Regions from separate parts of the Kitasatospora sp. NPDC057198 genome, predicted to be linked through region 2. Evidence: predicted binding sites of a transcription regulator. Region 2 holds the regulator's gene; each other region holds the start of a gene.

Region 1 (7,412 bases), on a different contig from region 2:
GGTAGTAGTCCGGCGGGGCCCAGGGGGTGTGCGAGAAGTGGCCGATCCGCAGGTCGGGGCGGAGTCCGCGGAGCAGGGCGGGGGCCAGCGAGAGGTGGTAGTCCTGCACCAGGACGACCGCGCCGGGGGCGGCCTCGGCGGCGAGGGCCTCGGCGAAGGCGGCGTTGTACGCCCGGTAGGCGTCCCACTCGGTGCGGAAGCCGGCGTCGAAGGCGGGCTGCACGGGCGTCCGGTAGAGCAGGTGGTGGACGAACCAGAGGGTGGAGTTGGCGACGCCGTTGTAGGCGCGGGCGAAGGTCTCCGGGTCGATGTCCAGCATCCGGACGGCCTGTCCGCCGACGTCGTGCCCGGCCAGGTCGAGGCGCCCGTCGGGGGCCTGCCGGGCGGCGGTGCGGTCGGCGTCGGAGAGCGCGGCGCAGACCCAGACCGCGTTCGGGTCGTCGATCGCGGAGAGTCCGGAGACCAGGCCGCCGCCGCCTCTGCGGAGGGTCAGCGAGCCGTCGTCCTCCGTGCGGAAGGACACCGGGCCGCGGTTGGAGGCCACCAGGATCGGGGCGGCTCCGGACTGCTGGGGGCGTTCGGACACGTGATCGGCCATACAGCCAACCTTGCCGTGCGATCAGCCGACCAAACCACTCGGCGCGGCCCGCGCCGGGTGAACTCTCGGGGTCAGCCGCCGGTCACGGAGCCGTTCGGCGGCCCGGAGTCGCGGGCCGGGAGGAAGCCGGGCAGCCAGGGCGGACGGCCGTCCGGGCACTTCGCGGGCAGGTAGGCGCCGTGCGGCGGGGTCAGGTTGCGCTCCAGGTCGACGGCGGCGACGGCGAGGGCGGCCAGCAGGGCGGCGCAGGCCGCGGCGAGCGCGCGGGTGAGGAGGTCGGGGGAGCGGCGGGTGAGGTGGAGGGCGAGCAGGACGGCGGCGACCGGCAGCAGCAGGTAGCCGAAGTCGTACGGGCCGGGCAGGTCGAACCGGGGGTCGTCGGTCAGGTCCTGGGAGACCTGCCGGGCCAGGCCCGCGCAGTCGGCCCAGGTGCCCGCGATCAGGTCCAGTACCCGGGTCTGGACCAGGAACCCCAGGACGGGCGCGAGCAGCAGGGCGAGGCAGCCGGTGCCGGTGCGTCCGCGGGGCGGGGAGGACTCCATGCCGGGACGGACGCGGGCGGCGGTCCGGTGGTTGCGGCCCGGCGGTCGGCTCAGCGGTCGCGGTACTCGGGGACGGTGGCCATCGGCGGCCGCTCGGTGGCGGGGACGGGGTGGGTGCGGGGGGCGAAGCCGTCGGGGGTGCGGGTGTACTGGGTGAGCAGCGGGCGGACCAGGTCCGGGTCGGCCTTGAGGCGGTGGGTGCGGTCCAGGCGCTCCAGGGCGGTGCGGTAGATGGTGGCGGCCATCCGGCCCAGGGCCTGGCCGTCCTGGTGCCGGTGGTGCCGGACGCCGACGTCGACCTGGGCCAGCGCGTCCAGCCCGGCCAGTTCCAGGGCGTCCACCAGCAGGCCGAGCTCGACGCCGTAGCCGGTCGGGAAGGGCAGCCGTTCCAGCAGGGAGCGGCGGGCCGCGTACTCGCCGCCGAGGGGCTGGACGAAGCCCGCGAGCTGCGGCCAGTGCAGGCTGAGCAGCGGGCGGGCGACCAGTTCGGTGACCCGGCCGCCGCCGGCCGGGACGACGGCGCCCCCGTCCTCGAAGGGGCGGTCGTACATGGCCTTGACCAGGTGCAGGTCCGGGTCGGTGAGCAGCGGGCCGATGATGCCGGAGACGAAGGCCGGGTCGAACTCGCGCAGGTCGGCGTCGACGAAGCAGACGATCGCGCCGCTGGTGGCGAGCAGCGAGCGCCACAGCACCTCGCCCTTGCCGGGTTCGGCGGGCAGCCGGGGCAGGATCGCGTCCCGGTGCACCACCTGGGCGCCGGCGGCGGCCGCGGCGGCGGCGGTGCCGTCCCGCGAGCCGGAGTCGACCACCACCAGCTCGTCCACCAGCGGGACGCGTTCGACCAGCTCGGTGCGGATCGCGGCGACGATCTCGCCGACGGTGGACTCCTCGTCCAGGGCGGGCAGCACCACGCTGACGGTGCCGGCCGCCCCGGCGGCGCGCTTGGCGGCCAGCAGCAGGTCGAGCGGCCGGTCGGCGGCCGTCCACGAGCGGCGGCGGAGCCAGTCGGCCACCTCCGGCAGTACCCCGGGCTCGGGCTGCTCCGGCAAGTCTCGCTCCCTGTCTCGGTTCGTCTCGGGTGTCGGACGCGGGGGCCGGTCCGCGCCGGCCTTCGGATACAGTCTTCGTATTGCGACCGTGCCTTCGCACGCGGGGGTCGCTCGCAGCGTACGACCACAACTTCACAGAGCTCATCCAGAGGGACTGAGGGAACGGCCCGTTGAAGTCCCGGCAACCCTCCCGCGCGGCCAGCAGGCCCGGCGGGACAGGTGCCAATTCCGTCCCGGACGCGACCGCGATCCGGGGAAGATGAGGAGAAAGGGCCTCGCCACCATGGCTGTTGACACCGCCGCATCCACCGCCGTCGACCTCGGTCCCGCGACCGCGCTGTCCTGTCGCGAGTGCGGTGCGCGCTCCCCGCTCGGCCCGGACTTCGCCTGTCTCGAGTGCTTCGGCCCGCTGGAGATCGCCTACGACTACGCGGGCTACGACGCGGAGGAGCTGCGCAAGCGGATCGAGGCCGGCCCGGCGTCGATCTGGCGCTACGCCCCGCTGCTGCCCGTCCCGGCCGACGTGGCCGGCAAGCCGAACCTGAACCCGGGCTGGACCCCGCTGGTCAAGGCCGACAACCTGGGCCGCGAGCTGGGCTTCACCGGCCCGCTGTACGTCAAGGACGACTCGGGCAACCCGACCCACTCCTTCAAGGACCGGGTGGTGGCCTGCGCGATCGAGGCCGCCCGCGCCTTCCGGTTCACCACCCTCTCCTGCTCCTCCACCGGCAACCTGGCCGGCGCGGTGGGCGCCGCGGCCGCCCGGGCCGGCTTCAAGTCCTGCGTGTTCATCCCGCACGACCTGGAGCAGGGCAAGGTCGTGATGGCCGGGGTGTACGGCGGCGAGCTGGTCGGCATCGACGGCAACTACGACGACGTGAACCGCTTCTGCTCCGAGCTGATCGGCGACCCGGCCGGCGAGGGCTGGGGCTTCGTGAACGTCAACCTGCGCCCGTACTACGGCGAGGGCTCCAAGACCCTGGCGTTCGAGATCTGCGAGCAGCTCGGCTGGCGGCTGCCCGACCAGATCGTCATCCCGATCGCCTCCGGCTCCCAGCTCACCAAGATCGACAAGGGCCTGCAGGAGCTGATCAAGCTCGGCCTGGTCGAGGACAAGCCGTACCGGATCTTCGGCGCCCAGGCCGAGGGCTGCTCCCCGGTCTCCGCCGCCTTCAAGGCCGGCCGCGACGTGATCAAGCCGGTCAAGCCGGACACCATCGCGAAGTCGCTGGCGATCGGAAACCCGGCCGACGGCCCGTACGTGCTGGACATCGCCCGCCGCACCGGCGGCGCGGTCGAGGACGTCACCGACGCCGAGGTGGTCGAGGCGATCAAGCTGCTCGCCCGCACCGAGGGCATCTTTGCCGAGACCGCGGGCGGCGTCACCGTCGGCGTGCTGAAGAAGCTGGTCGAGACCGGCCAGTTGGACCCGTCCAAGGAGACCGTCGCGATCAACACCGGCGACGGCCTCAAGACCCTCGACGCGGTCGCCGACGCCGGCATGGCCGCCGTGATCCGCCCGACGCTGGAGTCCTTCCGCGCCGCCGGCCTCGCCACCGCCTGACCCCCAGCCGTAGGACACCCCACGCCCCGAGGAGCCCGCATGAGCGCCACCGTCCGCATCCCGACCATCCTGCGCACCTACACCGGCGGCGCCGCCGAGGTGACCGCCGAGGGCGCCACCCTGTCCGCCGTCATCGCGGACCTGGAGGCGAACCACACCGGCATCGCCGCCCGGCTGCTGGACGACACCGGCAAGCTGCGCCGCTTCGTCAACGTGTACGTGAACGACGACGACGTGCGCTTCGCCGACGGCCTGGAGACCGAGATCAAGGACGGCGCCTCGGTGTCGATCATTCCGGCGGTGGCCGGCGGCTGCTGACCGCCCCGCATTCCCGCGGCCGCCGTTTGGTTCGGAATTCAATTTTCCGGGCCGGACGGCGGCCTCGTGCATACCCGGACCCAATGCCCCGCACACCTGCGGCTTTCCCGCCGGGCGGGGTGCCGCAATTCCGCCGGCGGCCGGGGAGTAGAGTTCCGGTTGCGGCCGTTCCCCTCCCCGGCCCGGTTCAATCCTCGCTTTCCGCACCGCGCCCCGCCCGTGCAGGACCCCGTTCCGTCCCGCGCGCCGAGACAGGCGCCGGACAGCTCGTCGCCCGCCGCCGCTCGCGGCCGCCTGTTCTGTCAGGCCGCCGTCAGAATTGTCGCGGCGTTTTGCGGTATCCCGTCCGTTATGTCCGGTGGCAATTGTCGGGCGGTGCGCCTTTCGCCCCGTCATATCCCTTTGCCGGCCCGGACTTTCCCCGGAAATTGGGCCTGTTGCACAGGGCGCATATCCGGATACATTCAGCCGCGACAGAGGCTGCGCCGTACGGGGGGGAGTCCCCAGGCCGGCCTTCCAGACCTCCGGGTCCGCGTCCCGCGGATCTCTGAAGGGCCAGCACAGCACAAGGGGAGTTCGGAATGGCTCAGGGCACCGTCAAGTGGTTCAACGCCGAGAAGGGCTACGGCTTCATCGCGGTCGACGGTGGAGCGGACGTGTTCGTCCACTACAGCGCGATCCAGATGGACGGCTACCGCACCCTGGAAGAGGGCCAGCGGGTCGAGTTCGAGATCTCGCAGGGTCAGAAGGGTCCGCAGGCCGACATGGTCCGCGCCGCCGGCGCCTGAGGCACCGGCTGACCGCACGACCGTGCACAGGCGCACGGGCGAGGCCCGCCCCCGACGCGACGGCGTCCGGGGCGGGCCCGTCGGCTTTTCCGGGCGTTTCCCGGTGCCCCGCGGGCGCCCCGCCGGGGCCCGGCGGACCCCCAATGGGCTTGCACTCGCCACCCGAGAGTGCTAATCATTGGCGTTAGCACTCACAGTGTGAGAGTGACAAACGGACCGGGCCGGTGAGGCCCCGGAGGCGGTAGGGGAAGGGACCCCCGCTCTCCTGGGCCGTCCGTCGCGGGCACCCCTTGGTCCGAGCAGTCGACCGTGTCCCGGAGGACCACTTCTGATGGCCAAGATCATCGCCTTTGACGAGGAAGCCCGCCGCGGCCTTGAGCGTGGCATGAACCAGCTTGCCGACGCCGTGAAGGTCACGCTCGGCCCCAAGGGTCGCAACGTCGTCCTGGAGAAGAAGTGGGGCGCCCCCACGATCACCAACGACGGTGTCTCCATCGCCAAGGAGATCGAGCTCGAGGACCCGTACGAGAAGATCGGCGCCGAGCTGGTCAAGGAGGTCGCCAAGAAGACCGACGACGTCGCGGGTGACGGCACCACCACCGCCACCGTGCTCGCCCAGGCGCTCGTCCGCGAGGGTCTGCGCAACGTCGCCGCCGGCGCCAACCCGATGGCCCTCAAGCGCGGCATCGAGAAGGCCGTCGCCGCCGTCTCCGACCAGCTGCTGGCCCAGGCCAAGGACGTGGAGACCAAGGAGCAGATCGCCTCCACCGCCTCCATCTCGGCCGCCGACACCCAGATCGGCGAGCTCATCGCCGAGGCCATGGACAAGGTCGGCAAGGAAGGCGTCATCACCGTCGAGGAGAGCAACACCTTCGGCCTGGAGCTCGAGCTCACCGAGGGCATGCGCTTCGACAAGGGCTACATCTCCGCCTACTTCGCCACCGACCTGGAGCGCATGGAGGCGAGCTTCGAGGACCCGTACATCCTCATCGCCAACTCCAAGATCTCCTCGGTCAAGGATCTCCTCCCGCTGCTGGAGAAGGTCATGCAGAGCGGCAAGCCGCTCGTCATCATCGCCGAGGACGTCGAGGGCGAGGCCCTGTCGACCCTGGTCGTGAACAAGATCCGCGGCACCTTCAAGTCCGTCGCCGTCAAGGCCCCGGGCTTCGGCGACCGCCGCAAGGCCATGCTCGGCGACATCGCCATCCTGACCGGCGGCACCGTGATCTCCGAGGAGGTCGGCCTCAAGCTCGAGAACGCCGGCGTCGACCTGCTGGGCACCGCCCGCAAGGTCGTCATCACCAAGGACGAGACCACCATCGTCGACGGCGGCGGCGACAGCGACCAGGTCGCCGGCCGGGTCAACCAGATCCGCGCCGAGATCGAGAACTCCGACTCGGACTACGACCGCGAGAAGCTCCAGGAGCGCCTCGCCAAGCTGGCCGGCGGCGTGGCCGTCATCAAGGCCGGCGCGGCCACCGAGGTCGAGCTCAAGGAGCGCAAGCACCGCATCGAGGACGCGGTGCGCAACGCCAAGGCCGCCGTCGAGGAGGGCATCGTCGCCGGTGGCGGCGTCGCCCTGCTGCAGGCCGGTGTCGCGTTCGACAAGCTGGAGCTGGAGGGCGACGAGGCCACCGGTGCCAACATCGTCCGCGTGGCCCTGGAGGCCCCGATCAAGCAGATCGCGACCAACGCCGGCCTCGAGGGCGGCGTCGTGGTCGAGAAGGTCCGCAACCTGCCCGCCGGCCACGGCCTGAACGCCGCGACCAACGAGTACGTCGACCTGGTCGCCTCCGGCATCATCGACCCGGCCAAGGTCACCCGCTCCGCCCTGCAGAACGCCGCCTCCATCGCGGCGCTGTTCCTCACCACCGAGGCCGTCATCGCCGACAAGCCGGAGAAGGCCGCCGCGGCCGCCGGCGGCGGCATGCCGGGCGGTGACATGGACTTCTGATCCGCCCGCCGGTCTCCACCGGCCCGGATCGGTCAGTCTCACGCCGTGAGGGCGGTCTCCTTCGGGAGGCCGCCCTCGCGGCGTTCTCGCCGGGGTCACCCCTTCGTGGGACGTCGCACCCGCAGTGGGTCGGAACGTCGGCGCAGGTCCGTACCGTGAGCGGCGGGAGGAACGGTGACGGAGCGCGATCACGACTGGGACTACCTGCTGGACGCACGGTGGACGCTCGACGTCCCCGAGGGCTGGCGCGCCGAGATCATGGACGAGATGGTCCTCCTGGCGCCGCCGCCCGATGCGAGGCACTTTCTCCTTGCCGGGGCGGTGCACGAGGCACTGGCGCGGCGGCTGCCGGGCGAGGCGTACCTCCACCGGTGGCCGAGCGTGGGTCTCCCGCTGCTGGGGGAGCTGTACGTTCCGACGCTGGCGGTGGCGGCGTCCTCGGCGGAAGGGCAGAGGGACGCGTCGGACGTCCTGCTGGCGGTCGAGATCACCTCGCGCAGCACGGCCCGGCAGGACCGGACGAAGAAGCTCCGGGGCTATGCGCACGCGCCCGTCCCGCTGTACCTGCTGATCGACCGTTTCGACCGGCCGGGGCCGAC
Region 2 (7,412 bases):
CACGGCGGCAACGCCGCGTACGCGGTCACCGAGGAGTCCGACGGCACCTTCCTGCTCGAACTGCGCGACCCGGCCGGACTGCCGGACATGGTCGCCGAGTTGCAGGCGCACGGCGTGAAGGCGGCCGGGCTCAAGCGCGTGCAGGGTGCCGCCGACGACTGTCCGGTCGCCCCCGAGCAGCGGTCGCTGGCCCCGGACGCGGTCCGGCCCGCCCACGGCGCCCAGCACAACGGGACGGTGATCGACCCCGCGAAGATCCCGGCCGGCGCGACGGTGCTGCTGCGGTTCTGGGCCTACGACGGCGGACAGTGGATCTTCAACGCCACGGTGACCGACACGGTGCCCGTCTGCCTGCCCGCGCTGCGCGGCACCCAGCTGCGCCAGCAGAGCCCCTCGCCGACCGGTGCCCCGCCGACCGGCGTCGCCCCGGCCGGGGAGGTGACGCCGATCCCGACCGCGCCCGTCCCCTCCGGCACCGGGATCCCGACCCCGTCCGGCAGCCCGGGCGGCTGGAACGCCGAACTGGTCGAACCGTCATGGGACTGAGCGCCGTCAGCCGTCCGCCCCGCCGGGCAGGGTGACGAAGTCGATCAACTCCTCGACCCGTCCCAGCAGTTCCGGCTCCAGGTCCTTCCAGCCGTCGACCGCGGCGAGGATCCGCTTCCAGGCGGCGGGGGTGTCCACCGGCCAGCCCAGCCGGCGGCACACCCCCTCCTTCCAGACCTCGCCGCGCGGCACCTCGGGCCACCCGGCGATGCCCAGGGCGGAGGGTTTGACGGCCTGCCAGACGTCCACGTACGGGTGGCCGACGACCAGCACGTGGTCGCCGGTCACCCGTTCGGCGATCCGGTGCTCCTTGGTGCCGGGCAGCAGGTGGTCGACCAGCACGCCCAGTCGGCGGCCGGGGCCGGGGGCGAAGGCGTCGACGATGGCGGGCAGGTCGTCCACGCCCTCCAGGTACTCCACCACCACGCCCTCGATCCGCAGGTCGTCGCCCCAGACCCGTTCGACCAGCTCGGCGTCGTGCCGGCCCTCGACGTAGATCCGCGACTCGCGGGCCACCCGGGCCCGCGCCCCCGGCACCGCCACCGAACCGGAGGCCGTCCGCCCCGGGCCGCGCGGCGGGGCCGGAGCCGCCGCGGCGGGCCGCACCAGCGTCACCGCCCGTCCCTCCAGCAGGAACCCGCGCGGTACCAGCGGGAACACCCGCTGCTTGCCGAAGCGGTCCTCCAGCGTGACGGTGAACCCCTCGGCCGTCCGCTCGCAGCGCACCACCGCCCCGCAGAACCCGGTGGCCGCCTCCTCCACCACCAGGTCCCGCTCCGCCGCCACCTCCGGGGCGGGCTGCTGCCGCTTCCACGGCGGGGTCAGATCCGGCCCGTACTCCCTGCTCCGCATGGGTGGCAGTCTACGGAAGGAGACGGCCCGTCAGCCGGTCCAGCCCACGTACGGTGCCGCGACCGCCAGCACCCCGGCGATCCGCTCGGCGACGGCCGCGCCGTGCGGCAGTGCCCGCACCTGCGGCGAGCGCCAGGCCGGACGGACGCCGCGCACCGCCGGCAGGTGCACCACCCGCAGGGTGCGCAGGGTGTTGGAGACCTCGGCGGGCACCGGGCCGGGCCGCCCCGCCGCGAAGACGTCGGCCACCGCGTCCAGCCGGCCGACCTCCTGGCGCTCCGTCAGCTCCGACCGGGTCAGGGTCAGGGCGAGCGCGTGGCCGAGGCGGTCGTCCTCCATGGCATCGAAGACGTGGTCGGTCGGGGCGAGCAGCCGGGCCGCGCCGAGCACGGTCAGCGGCTCGGGGTCGACCTCCGGGTGCTGCCCGAACGCGGCGAGCAGGTCGGCGCCATGCGCGACCGCGTGCAGCCAGCCGAGCTCGGGGTGGTGGCCGCGCAGGTCGGTCTCGGCCGGGTACCAGCGGGCGAAGGCGTCCGGCCAGTCGGGCCGCAGGGTGCCGGCCCGCGCCACAGCGGCCAGCACCAGCGGGGCGAACGTCCGGGCCTGGACCTCGGAATCTGTGAAGCGGGCCGCCATCGCGTCGCCGAGCGCCGGCCGGCGCTCCTCCGGCAGCCCGGGTACCCAGCCGGCCAGCCGCGGGTAGGCGCGCTCGTCGCGCTCCACGGGGTCGGGTGAGCGCAACGCCGCGCTGACGGCGGCCAGTTCGGCGTCGGAGGGGGCACGGTCGGGGAGGGAGCTCCAGTCGATCACGGCTGACCACCCCGGGTGCACCGCCCGGCCGGCGGCGTGCGATATTTTCCGGCAGTCGCGGCGGGCGACGCGGCGGGCGGAGGGGAACGGGTGTACGGGCGGCGGCGGTGGTGGTGGACGGCGGTGGTGGCCGTCGCGGTGGTGCTGGGCGCGGCCGTCGGCTACTCGGAGGGCGGCGAGGGGAGCGGTGCCGCCCGGAAGGCCGGTGACGCGGCGGCCACCGGTGACGCGGCGGCCACCAGCGGGACGGCCACGGACGGGACGGTCGGCGGCGGTGGGAAGGCGGGAACGGGCAGTGGCGGGGCCGGCAGCACCGGCGGGCGGGCGCCGCGAGTGCTGCGGGACGGGCTGCTGACCCAGCTGCGGCTGCCGGTCGGCTTCACGCTGAACACCAGCGAGGTGGAGTCGACGACCACCCGGGCGCCCGGCGGCCCGGCCGACCCGAGCCCGGAACCGCTGGCGTCGATCTCCTGTGACGACATCGGGGTCAGCGCCTACGTGACCAGGCACGCCCCGCCGCTGGAGGACGTCGCGGTGGGGCTGCAGCGCTACCCGGCCGACGACGACGCGGAGGACCTGGGCTGGTTCGGCCAGGAGTCGCTGGACCGCTACCCGCCAGGCCGGGCCGCCCAGGTGGTCGCCGAGCTGCGGGCCGCCGCGCTGCGCTGCGCCGGGCCCGTCGCCAGGGGCGACGGGAGCGACCGGATGGAGCGGACCGTCACCGCCGAGCCGCTCGACGGCGGCCCGCTCGGCGAGGGCCTGCTGCTGCGCAGGGCCGATCACTCCGACGCCCTCGACCTCACCTGGGTCGAGCGGACCGCCGTGCTGCCCGCCGGCGACGACGTGCTGCTGATCGTCCAGGAGGTGGTCAGCGAGCAGGAGTCCCCGGACCTGCTGCGGGCCGTCAGCGCGGCCGCGGCCGCCTACCGGAGCGCCCCCGCCGGGTGAGCGTCTCCGCCGGGTGAGTGCCCTCTGCCGGGTGGGGGGCCGGGCGGGGGCGGGGGCTCAGTCCTCGATGCCCGGCGCGCCCCAGACCGGGAACCAGCGCGACAGGTCCGACTCGATCCGCAGGTCGTCGCGGAGCAGGTTCGAGACCTCGATCTCCAGCGGGTTGTTCCGCTTCTCCTGCCCGGCGACCTTGCACATCGGGTAGAAGGTGCCGCGCTTGTACAGGTACACCAGCGCCAGCGAGCGGCCCTCGCCGTCCCGGAAGCCGACCAGCGAGCAGAGCAGTTGCGGCCCGAAGCCGTTCGCCTCCAGTTCGCTGTTGACCGCGTGCAGGTCGTTGACCAGGTCGGGCAGCTCGTCGGGGGTGTGTCGGGCCAGCAGCCAGGAGTACCCGTACGCGTCCCGGGACGCCTCGACCGGGACGCCGCCGCGCCCGGTGTCCGCGTCCAGCAGCGCCCGGACCTGCTGCTGCACCTCGGTGAACGCCGCGCCCTCGACCGCGGCGAAGCACACCGAGCCGAGGCCGGTCGGCTCGAACCCCTTGGCGGCCCGCAGGGTCAGCGCCGCCGACGGGACGCCGAACAGCTGGTCGAGGTCGGGCTTGACCGGCTTGCTCCGGCCGAACAGGGCGTCCAGGAATCCCACGTGCAGCGCTCCTCGTGTCGGGGGGAGGGGGCGGGCTCAGTGCCCGAGTTCCTCGGAGACCTTCCGCAGCTGCGCCAGCCGCTGCTCCAGCGACGGGTGGGTGGCCAGCAGCTGCGAGGCCGTCTCCCGGGCGCTCAGCGCCGGGGCGAAGTAGAAGGCGTTGTACGGCTGGGCCTGCCGCAGGTCCTTGGTCGGGATGGCGGCGATCTGCCCGGTCACCTTGGTCAGTGCCGAGGCCAGTGCCGCGGGCCGGCCGGTCAGCTGGGCGGCGGCCCGGTCGGCGGCCAGCTCGCGGTAGCGGGACAGCAGCCTGGTCAGCAGGAAGCTGATCGCGTACACCACCATCGAGGCCAGCGGGATCAGCACCATCGCGATCGCCGCGTTCTGGTCGTTGCTGTTGCGGTTGCCGCCGCCCATCATGCCGCCGTACAGGGCGATCCTGGTCATCGCGCCGGCCAGCACGCCGAGGAAGCCGGCCACCGTCATCACCGCGACGTCCCGGTGCGCGACGTGCGACAGCTCGTGGGCCAGCACGCCCTCCAGCTCCTCCGGCTCCAGGCGGCGCAGCAGCCCGGTGGTCACGCAGACCACCGCGTTCTGCGGGTTGCGGCCGGTGGCGAAGGCGTTGGGCATGTCGTTGTCGGCGACCGCGACCCGCGGCTTGGGCATGTCGGCCAGCGCGCACAGCCGGTCCACCGCGCCGTGCAGCTGCGGGTACTGCTCGGGGGTGACCCGGTGGGCGCCCATCGCCCGCTCGGTGATCCTGTCGGAGAACCAGAACTGGGCGACGAACAGGCCGCCGGAGATCAGCACCACCAGCGGCCAGGCGCCGCGCAGCAGCACGATCAGCAGACCGGTGAAGCCCACGTAGAGCAGCCCGATCAGGAACATGGTGGTGACCATCCGGCCGGTCAGGCCGCGGTCGGGGGCGAACCTGGAGTGCTGGGAAGCCGACATCGCTGCTCCTCCTCTGCCTCGCGCGGGCCGGGCCCGGCCGCTCGCCCGGCTGCCCCGCTCGCCTTCGATGCTGCCACCGGGCGGGCCCGGGGGCACCATCCGAAACGGTGGGAATTCGGTGGGAACGGGACACGCCCCGGGCGCGTCGCGGGTTCTTCGGACGAGGATCACGCGGGCGCACCGTTCCTGCCGTCAGGCCCTGGCCGTACACTGGCACGTACGGTTCTGGCACTCTGCCCAGCTGAGTGCCAATCCGGAGCGGACACCGGAACAACGGACGACGACGGAGGTGCGTGCCCATGCCGGACGACGGCAAGCCCGACGGCCGACTCATCGACACGCGCCCGTCCGCCCGGCCGCTCGACGAGCGGCGGCTCGCGGTGCTCCGGGCGATCGTCCAGGACTACGTGGGCACCGAGGAGCCGGTCGGCTCCAAGGCCCTGGTGGAGCGGCACAACCTGGGCGTCTCCCCGGCCACCGTCCGCAACGACATGTCCGCGCTGGAGGAGGAGGGGTACATCCACCAGCCGCACACCAGTGCGGGCCGGATCCCCACCGACAAGGGCTACCGGCTGTTCGTCGACCGGCTGGCCGAGGTCAAGCCGATGACCGCCCCGGAGCGCCGGGCGATCCGGCACTTCCTGGAGGGCGCGGTCGACCTGGACGACGTGGTGGCCCGGACGGTGCGGCTGCTCGCCCAGCTGACCCGGCAGGTCGCGGTCGTCCAGTACCCCTCGCTGACCCGCTCCACCGTGCGGCACATCGAACTGGTGTCGCTCACCCCGACCAAGCTGATGCTGGTGCTGATCACCAACACCGGCCGGGTCGAGCAGCGGATGGTCGACTGCCCGGCCCCGGTCGGCGAGGCCCTGCTCGGCGACCTGCGGGCCAGGCTGAACGGCATGGCGGGCGGCTGCCGGCTGCCCGAGGTGCCGACCGTCCTGGAGGACCTGCCGGCCGGCTTCGAGGCCGCCGACCGGCCCGCCGTCAGCACCGTGCTGGCGGTCCTGTTCGAGGCGCTGGCCGAACAGAACGAGGAGCGGATCATGCTGGCGGGCACCGCCAACCTGACCCGCTTCGGCCACGACTTCCCGCTCACCATCCGCCCGGTCCTGGAGGCCCTGGAGGAGCAGGTGGTGCTGTTGCGCCTGCTGGGTGAGACGGCGGACTCCGCGATGACGGTCCGGATCGGCCACGAGATCGCGTACGAGGGGCTCAATTCCACGTCCGTGGTCTCGGTCGGTTACGGTTCGGGCGACCAGAGCGTGGCAAAGCTGGGAGTGATCGGTCCGACCCGGATGGATTACCCGGGCACAATGGGGGCGGTGCGCGCGGTGGCACGGTACGTCGGCCAGATCCTGGCGGAGTCGTAACGGAACGGCGCAGGCGCAGCGGGAAGCGGAACGGCGCAACAAGCAGCGTGCTGTCGCAGGCACTTCTAGAGGCGGAACAAACCGGAGCATTTGGTGGCCACGGACTACTACGCGGTACTCGGCGTCCGACGCGACGCGGGGCAGGACGAGATCAAGAAGGCGTTCCGGCGCCTCGCCCGTGAACTGCACCCGGACGTCAACCCGGACCCGAAGACGCAGGAGCGGTTCAAGGAGATCAACGCCGCCTACGAGGTGCTCTCCGACCCGCAGAAGCGTCAGGTCTACGACCTGGGCGGCGACCCGCTGTCGCCGGGCGGCGGCGGGGGCGGCTTCGGCGCGGGCGCGGCCGGGTTCGGCTTCTCCGACATCATGGACGCCTTCTTCGGCGCCGCCACCGGCCAGCGCGGCCCGCGCTCGCGCACCCGGCGCGGCCAGGACGCCATGATCCGGCTGGAGATCACCCTGGAGGAGGCCGCCTTCGGCACCACCAAGGAACTCCAGGTCGACACCGCCGTCACCTGCACCACCTGCAGTGGCGAGGGCGCAGCCCCCGGCACCTCCGCGCAGACCTGCGACATGTGCCGCGGCAAGGGCGAGGTCTCCCAGGTCACCCGGTCCTTCCTGGGCCAGGTCATGACCTCCCGCCCCTGCCCGCAGTGCCAGGGCTTCGGCACCGTCGTCCCCACCCCCTGCCCCGAGTGCGCGGGCGACGGCCGGGTCCGCGCCCGGCGCACCCTCACCGTCAAGATCCCGGCCGGCGTCGACAACGGCACCCGGATCCAGCTGGCCGGCGAGGGCGAGGTCGGCCCCGGCGGCGGCCCGGCCGGCGACCTGTACGTCGAGATCGCCGAGACCAGCCACCCGACCTTCCAGCGGCGCGGGGACGACCTGCACTGCACCGTCACCATCCCGATGACCGCCGCGTCGCTCGGCACCCAGGTGCCGCTGCAGACCCTCGACGGCCTGGAGGAGGTCGACATCCGGCCCGGCACCCAGTCCGGCCAGTCGATCCCGCTGCACGGCCGCGGCATCACCCACCTGCGCGGCGGCGGCCGGGGCGACCTGATAGTGCACGTCGAGGTGCAGACGCCCACCAAGCTCGACCCGGAGCAGGAGGAACTGCTGCGGCGGCTCGCCATGCTCCGCGGCGAGGAGCGTCCCTCCGGGCAGTTCGCGCCCGGCCAGCAGGGCCTGTTCTCCCGGCTGAAGGACGCCTTCAACGGCCGGTGAGACCCGTACGACCCGGGCCGGGAGCGGCGGGAGGGGCTGTGCGCCCCCGCC
Region 3 (7,412 bases), on a different contig from region 2:
CACCACTGTACGTGGCCGACCCATCACACAAGAGCCACCTCGCGGTGCACGCGCCGCACTTTTGTGCAGCTCGCACGCGGTCTCCGCGCCGCGCACGCCCTCCGCGGGCCGCTCACGCCCGGCCGGACACCCGATCGACGGAGCATTCGGGTTCAAACCTATTGCCTCTTTTGTCCGTTTTTATAGCTTCTGTCAGGTCATTGACTGATTCGTCGGTGTGTGGGTGACTTGTCCGTGTAGCTGGCGTAAGTCATATTTCCAGGTGTCCGTACCGGCCCCGTGCAGCCTCGCCGCAGTGACCGCGACCGAGCCGCCAGGTCCCGAGCCATGAAGGGAACGAACCATGGCAGATTTCTCCCGCCTCCCCGGCCCCAACGCAGACCTCTGGGACTGGCAGCTCTCCGCCGCCTGCCGCGGCGTCGACAGCTCGCTGTTCTTCCACCCCGAGGGCGAGCGCGGCGCGGCCCGGACCTCCCGCGAGACGAGCGCCAAAGAGGTCTGCATGCGCTGCCCGGTCCGCACCCAGTGCGCGGCCCACGCCCTGGCCGTCCGCGAGCCCTACGGGGTCTGGGGCGGCATGACGGAGGACGAGCGCGAGGAACTGCTCGGCCGCTCCCGCAACCGCCTGGCCGAGGTCCCGCTGGCGATGCCGCAGACCATCCGGCGCTGACCGCCCGCCCCGCCGCGGCCGTCCCCGCCGCAGCGGACCGCGCCGCAGCGCCGCCCGCCCGTCCCAGGCCGGCGCCGCGCCCAGCGGCTCAGCGGGCGGCCGCCGCCGCCGCGAGCTGGTCCAGCATCAGCGCCACCGCCGCGACCCCCTCCAGGTCCGGCAGGGTCAGCGCCACCACCTCCCGCCGGGCCGGCTCCCCCGAGGCCACCCGCACCGGCACCGCCGCCACCCCCGGGTGCCGCACCGACTCCAGCGCCAGCCCCGGCAGCACCGCCACCCCCAGGCCCGCGCCGACCAGGCCCACCACCGCCGGGTAGTCGTCCGTGGCGAACTCGATCGCCGGCGCGAAGCCCGCGTCCGCGCACAGCTCCACCAGGTGCCCCCGGCACTGCGGACAGCCCGCGATCCACTGCTCCCCCGCCAGCTCGGACAGGTCCACCGGCGCGTCCTCGCCCCGCTCCGCCAGCGGGTGCCCCGCCGGGACGAGGCCCACCAGCGGGTCGTCCAGCAGCGGGCGCACCACCAGCTCCGACCAGTCGTTCGCGGCCGCCGTCGCCGCCGCCTCCAGCGCCGCCTCGGCCCGCGCCTCGCGCAGCGTCGCGTGCGGGGACGGCAGGCTCAGCCCGCCCTGCGAGTCCGGGTAGCGGAACGCCAGCGCCACCTCGCACTCCCCGCCGCGCAGCATCGCCAGCGCCTGCGCCGGCTCCGCCTCCACCAGCGAGACCCGCACCCCCGGGTGCGCCGCCCGCACCTGCGCCACCGACCGCGGCACCAGCGTCGAGCTCGCCGTCGGGAACGAGACCAGCCGCACCCGCCCGGCCCGCAGCCCGGCGATCGCCGCGACCTCCTCCTCCGCCGCCGACAGCCCCGCGAGGATCCCGTCCGCGTGCCGCAGCAGCACCCGCCCGGCCTCGCTCAACTGCATCTCCCGCCCCGCCCGCACCACCAGCGGGGTGTCCACCGCCTTCTCCAGCGCCTTCATCTGCTGGCTGACCGCGGGCTGCGTGCACCCCAGCTCGCGCGCCGCGGCGGAGAACGACCCGGTCCGGGCGACGGCGTGCAGGACGCGGAGGTGGCGGGCTTCGATCACGCGGTCAACTGTACGGAACCCGCCGGACGCCCCGCGCACGCGAAAGGGCGCGAGGTCCCGGCGGTCCGGGCCCGCACCACGGGGGTACGGGCCGGTCGCGCAGTTCCTCGCGCCCCTGCTCTCGCCTTCGCCGTCCCAGCGGCTAGCGGCTAGCGCTTCAGTGGCTGTGGCCGTGGCCGCCGTGCGAGTGGCCGTGGCCCGCGGCCTCCTCCTCTTCCTTCTTCTCCACCACGAGGGTCTCGGTGGTGAGCAGCAGGGAGGCGATGGAGGCGGCGTTCTCCAGGGCGGAGCGGGTGACCTTGACCGGGTCGATGACGCCGGCCTTGACCAGGTCGCCGTACTCGCCGGTGGCGGCGTTGTAGCCCTGGCCGGCGTCCAGCTCGGCGACCTTGGAGGTGATGACGTAGCCCTCGAGGCCGGCGTTCTGGGCGATCCAGCGCAGCGGCTCGGCGAGCGCCTTGCGGACGACGGCGACACCGGTGGCCTCGTCGCCGGACAGGCCGAGGCCGTCCGCCAGGACCTTCGCGGCGTGGACGAGCGAGGCGCCGCCGCCGGCGACGATGCCCTCCTCGACCGCGGCGCGGGTCGCCGAGATGGCGTCCTCCAGGCGGTGCTTGCGCTCCTTGAGCTCGACCTCGGTGGCCGCGCCGACCTTGATCACGCAGACGCCGCCGGCCAGCTTGGCGAGGCGCTCCTGGAGCTTCTCGCGGTCCCAGTCGGAGTCGGTGTTGGCGATCTCGGCCTTGATCTGGGCGACCCGGCCGGCGACCTCGGAGGAGTCGCCGGCGCCGTCGACGACGATGGTCTCGTCCTTGGTGACGGTGATCCGGCGGGCGGTGCCGAGCACGTCCAGGCCGACCTGGTCGAGCTTGAGGCCGACCTCCTCGGAGACGACCTGGCCGCCGGTGAGGGTGGCGATGTCGCCGAGGATGGCCTTGCGGCGGTCGCCGAAGCCGGGGGCCTTGACCGCGACCGCGTTGAAGGTGCCGCGGATCTTGTTGACCACCAGGGTGGAGAGGGCCTCGCCGTCGACGTCCTCGGCGATGATCAGCAGCGGGCGGGAGCCGCCGGCCTGCAGGACCTTCTCCAGCAGCGGCAGGAGCTCCTGGATGGAGGAGATCTTGCCCTGGTTGATCAGGACGTACGGGTCCTCCAGGACGGCTTCCTGGCGCTCCGCGTCGGTGACGAAGTACGGCGACAGGTAGCCCTTGTCGAACTGCATGCCCTCGGTGAACTCGAGCTCGACGCCGAAGGTGTTGGACTCCTCGACGGTGATCACACCGTCCTTGCCGACCTTGTCGATCGCCTCGGCGATCAGCTCGCCGACCTGGGTGTCCTGGGCGGAGAGGGAGGCGACGGCGGCGATGTCGTCCTTGCCCTCGATCTCGCGGGCCACCGAGAGCAGGTGCTCGGAGACGGCGGCGACGGCCTTGTCGATGCCCTTCTTCAGGGCGGCCGGGCCGGCGCCGGCGGCGACGTTGCGCAGGCCCTCGTTGACCAGGGCCTGGGCGAGCACGGTGGCGGTGGTGGTGCCGTCGCCCGCGACGTCGTTGGTCTTGGTGGCGACCTCCTTGACCAGCTGCGCGCCGAGGTTCTCGTACGGGTCGTCGAGCTCGACCTCGCGGGCGATGGTCACACCGTCGTTGGTGATGGTGGGGGCGCCGAACTTCTTGTCGATGACGACGTTGCGGCCCTTGGGGCCGATGGTCACCTTGACGGTGTCGGCCAGCTTGTTGACACCGCGCTCCAGCGAGCGGCGGGCGTCCTCGTCGAACTGCAGGGTCTTCGCCATGGTCCCGTTTCCTCAGGGGTAGGTCTGCGTGCGTGGAGCAACAACCGCGCCCCGGGCCCCTGTCAGTGCTGACACGGTTCCGGGGCGGGGCTGGGACGTCTTACTGCGCGGACGTCTTACTTCTCGATGATCGCGAGGACGTCGCGGGCCGAGAGGACGAGGTACTCCTCGCCCTGGTACTTCACCTCGGTGCCGCCGTACTTCGAGTACAGGACGATGTCACCGACGGCGACGTCGAGCGGCAGACGCTGGCCGTCCTCGAAGCGGCCCGGGCCGACGGCCAGGACGACGCCCTCCTGGGGCTTCTCCTTGGCGGTGTCCGGGATCACCAGGCCGGAGGCGGTGGTGGTCTCGGCGTCGAGCGGCTGGACCACGATGCGGTCCTCGAGCGGCTTGATGGCAACCTTGCTGCTGGTGGTCACGTCCGAGCTCCCCTTCGGAGATTACGGGGTTGTCTAACAGGTAGGTGGCGAAGTCTGCGCGGCCGCCGTCGCGGGGGTCGGACACGCTTCATCGCGTTAGCACTCTCCCTGGGGGGAGTGCCAGAGACGACCTTAGGACGCCGTTAGCACTCAGTCAACCAGAGTGCCAACGACGTCGTGTCGGGTTTCCCGCTCCGCTCCCCCGGAACGGGTACCGGCGCCGGGCGGGGATGAGTGCCGGTACTCAGGCGGCGCACCGGCGGCCCGGCCAGCATGGGCCCATGACGACGATCCGACGCCCGGCCGACCGCGACGCGGTGCGGACGCTGCAACTGCTGGCGGCCGGGGTGCCGCTGCTGATCACGCTGCCGCACCTGCTGTACGCGACGGAGTTCAGCTACGCGTGGGCGACCGACTGCCCCGAGAGCTTCGGCGCGGTGGGGCAGGTGCTGGGGCTGCTGGCGCTGGCGCTCACCGCCTCGGCCCTGCTGACGGGCCTGTGCCTGCCGGTGGCCGGCGCGCTGGTGACGCGCCGCCAGGGGCTGCGGATCGCGCCGTTCGTGCTGCTGGCGGGCACGCCGGTGACCCTCCTGGCGACGTTCGCGCCGCTGCTCCGGAACTGAGCACCGCCCCGGGCGCGGACGGGTACCGCTACTCAGGCGGCGCGCGAACCGCCCTGCCAGGGTGGGCCCATGGCGAAGATCCGACCGTCCACGGGGCGGGACGCACTGTTCTCGGCGGGCCTGGTGGCACTGGAGGTGCCGCTGCTGTGCCTGGCGGTGTACGCGGCGATGGGGGCGGTGTTCGCCCAGGCCGCGGCGTCGGAGCGCGGGGGCGGCGCGGGCGGGGCGCTGGTGCTGTGCGGCGTGCTGGCCGCGGTGGGGCTCGGGGTGCCGCTGGCGGCGCTGGTGGCCACCGCCCGCCGGGGCTACCGGATCGCACCGCTCGCGCTCGGGCTGGCGGGCCCGGTGCTGACCGCGGTGGGGCTCGGGGTGCTCCGGCCCTGACCGGAAGCGGCGACAATGGCCCGGTGGAGATCGAGTCGTTCCGGGCGCTGCTGACCGAGCAGGGGCAGGCGCTGCTGGCCGAGTTGCGGGGTTTCACGGCGGCCGGGGAGCTGGCGCTGGCGACCAGGCTGCGGCGGGAGTACCCGGCGGAGCTGGTGCGGGCGGCGTTCGAGCAGGCCCGGCTGCGGCAGCGGGCGGAGGCGAAGTTCGGGGCGGACGCCGCCGCGATGTACTTCACCCAGCACGGGGTGGAGCAGGCCACCCGCCGTTCGGTGGCCGAGTGGCGGGCGGGCCGGTTCGCGGCGCTGGGGGTGCGGCGGCTGGCCGACCTGTGCTGCGGGATCGGCGGGGACGCGGTCGCGCTGGCCCGGGCCGGGATCGCGGTGCTGGCGGTCGACCGGGACGAGCTGACCTGCGAGGTGGCGCGGGCGAACGCGGCGGCGCTGGGCGTGGCCGACCTGGTGGAGGTCCGCCGGGCGGACGTCGCGGACGTGGACACCGCGGGCTTCGACGCGGTGTTCACCGACCCGGCGCGGCGCACCTCGCGCGGCCGGGTGTTCGACCCCGAGGCGTACTCGCCGCCGCTGTCCTGGGCGGTGCAGGCGGCCCGCGGCGCCCGGTTCGGCGCGCTGAAGGTGGCGCCGGGCATCCCGCACGAGCTGGTGCCGGAGGGCGCCGAGGCGGAGTGGGTGTCGGACCGGGGCGAGGTGAAGGAGGCGGTGCTGTGGTTCGGCACGGCCGCCGCCGAGCCGTACCGGGCGACGCTGCTGCCGGGCCCGCACTCGCTGTCCGGCGGCGCGCTGCCGCCCCCGCCGGTGGGCCCGGTGGGGCGCTACCTGTACGAGCCGGACGGCGCGGTGATCCGCGGCCGGATGGTGGCGGAGGTGGTGGCGACGGTGCGCGGGCGGCTGATCGACCCGATGATCGCCTACGTCACCTCGGACGAGCTGCGGCCGACGCCGTACGCGCAGGCGTACGAGCTGACCGACGTGCTGCCGTTCCAGGTGAAGCGGTTGAAGGCGCTGGTGAAGGAGCGCCGGATCGGCACCGTGGTGATCAAGAAGCGCGGGGCGTCGGTCGTCCCGGAGGAGCTGCGGCGGCAGTTGAAGCCGGCCGGGCCGAACGCGGTGACGGTGATCGTGGCCCGCACCGCGGCCGGCCCGGTGATGATGCTGGGTCAGCCGGTGGGCCCTGCCACGTAGTCGTCGAGGCGGGCGACGGAGAAGCCCTGCTCCTGGATCCGGTTGAGCAGTTCGGCGAACATCCGGGTCATGGTCTCGCCCTTGAGCTCGGACGGGCCGCGGAAGTGGGCCAGGATGATGTCCCCGTTGCGGAGCTTCTTGTCGGCGGCCTGGTACTGCATGTCGTGGATCTGCATGGACTCGCGCCAGAGCACGACGGCGCGCGGCCCGCACTCCTGGACGGCGGTGTTCAGCGCGGCGGTGTTGGCGCCGTCGCCGTAGGGCGGGCGGAACAGGTACGGGGCGGTGCCGTACTGCTCGGTGAGGGCCGCCTGGTCGTCGCAGATCTGCGCCTTCTGCTGGGCGGCGGGGAGCTTGCTCATCACCGGGTGGCTGACGGTGTGGTTCTGGATGCTGTTGCCGAGCGCCTGGAGCGGCTTGAAGTAGGCGTAGTCGTTCTTGACGATGTCCTTGGTCAGGAACATCGTGATCGGCACCTTCAGCTCGGTGAGCATCGCGACGAACTCCGGGTCCTTCTCGGCCCCGTCGTCGATGGTGATGAACACGACCTTGTCGCCGGTCGGGACGTCGCTGAACACCGGTACCGGGCCGGACTTGGTGAGCTTGACCGGCCGGTCGGCCGGCGGGGCGGGCGCCTTCGGCAGCGGCTTGACGCCCCACTTCGCCCAGGTGGCCTCGCCGACCGCGTCCTGCGCGGGCGCCGAGGGGGCGCCGGAGGCGGAGGCGGCCGGGGAGGCGGCGGCGACCGGCGCGGCCGGGACGGCCGGGGGGTCGGCGGGCCCGGAGCCGCTGCTGCACCCGCTGGCGGCCAGCAGCACCGCGAGGGCGCCCGCCCCGTACCCGACCCGTACCCGCTGCATCACCGATGTCCCCCGCTCGCCCTCGACACGCGTGTCGATAATAGGACGATCGGATCGGACTGCTCGGTTGCTACCCCGCGTCCGTGCGGGTGAAGGTCCAGTGGTGCACCGGGCGGGCCAGCAGGTGCGCGGGGGGCTCCGGCACCGGCGCCGGCCCGCCCGCCCACAGCGCGATCAGCAGCACCCGGTCGCCCGGGGCGGTGAACAGCTCCACCCGCTCCAGACCGGCCGCGCCGCGCACCGCGGGCAGTGCGAACTCCCGCGCCCAGGCGTGCAGTTCGGCGCCCAGGCCGTCGGCGGCCCGAGCCTCCCACATCGCCGCCAGGGTCACTTCAGCGCCTCGTGCGCGTGCGCGTGGAAGCTGCCGTG

Evidence for each region. Region 2 encodes HrcA, which represses chaperone genes, less so after heat shock. Its sites were predicted from a motif close to TTNGCACTCNGNNNNNCNGAGTGCNAA; they were not measured.
Region 1: a site for HrcA is predicted at 5,044-5,070, ahead of groL (chaperonin GroEL). Genes of this name have one in related genera too.
Region 3: a site for HrcA is predicted at 4,118-4,144, ahead of groES (co-chaperone GroES). Genes of this name have one in related genera too.

Annotation. Positions count from the first base shown of each region.
Region 1 covers NZ_JBHUWH010000003.1:43,960-51,371, reverse strand. Annotated here, with positions in the region: gene ACFUEL_RS00825 (trehalose-6-phosphate synthase) at 1-598, opposite strand, end outside; gene ACFUEL_RS00820 (hypothetical protein) at 670-1,140, opposite strand; gene ACFUEL_RS00815 (glucosyl-3-phosphoglycerate synthase) at 1,191-2,189, opposite strand; SAM riboswitch class I at 2,328-2,455, shown strand; gene thrC (threonine synthase) at 2,473-3,753, shown strand; gene ACFUEL_RS00805 (MoaD/ThiS family protein) at 3,793-4,071, shown strand; gene ACFUEL_RS00800 (cold-shock protein) at 4,653-4,859, shown strand; gene groL (chaperonin GroEL) at 5,191-6,813, shown strand; gene ACFUEL_RS00790 (Uma2 family endonuclease) at 6,988-7,412, shown strand, end outside.
Region 2 covers NZ_JBHUWH010000123.1:77-7,488, reverse strand. Annotated here, with positions in the region: gene ACFUEL_RS16435 (hypothetical protein) at 1-546, shown strand, start outside; gene ACFUEL_RS16430 (DUF3097 domain-containing protein) at 553-1,398, opposite strand; gene ACFUEL_RS16425 (DUF2785 domain-containing protein) at 1,429-2,208, opposite strand; gene ACFUEL_RS16420 (hypothetical protein) at 2,299-3,156, shown strand; gene ACFUEL_RS16415 (hypothetical protein) at 3,214-3,801, opposite strand; gene htpX (zinc metalloprotease HtpX) at 3,838-4,758, opposite strand; gene hrcA (heat-inducible transcriptional repressor HrcA) at 5,058-6,131, shown strand; gene dnaJ (molecular chaperone DnaJ) at 6,225-7,361, shown strand.
Region 3 covers NZ_JBHUWH010000028.1:21,930-29,341, reverse strand. Annotated here, with positions in the region: gene ACFUEL_RS05825 (WhiB family transcriptional regulator) at 344-670, shown strand; gene ACFUEL_RS05820 (LysR family transcriptional regulator) at 759-1,760, opposite strand; gene groL (chaperonin GroEL) at 1,918-3,552, opposite strand; gene groES (co-chaperone GroES) at 3,669-3,974, opposite strand; gene ACFUEL_RS05805 (hypothetical protein) at 4,256-4,597, shown strand; gene ACFUEL_RS05800 (hypothetical protein) at 4,667-4,981, shown strand; gene ACFUEL_RS05795 (methyltransferase domain-containing protein) at 5,005-6,183, shown strand; gene ACFUEL_RS05790 (polysaccharide deacetylase family protein) at 6,159-7,043, opposite strand; gene ACFUEL_RS05785 (hypothetical protein) at 7,114-7,359, opposite strand; gene tsaD (tRNA (adenosine(37)-N6)-threonylcarbamoyltransferase complex transferase subunit TsaD) at 7,371-7,412, opposite strand, start outside.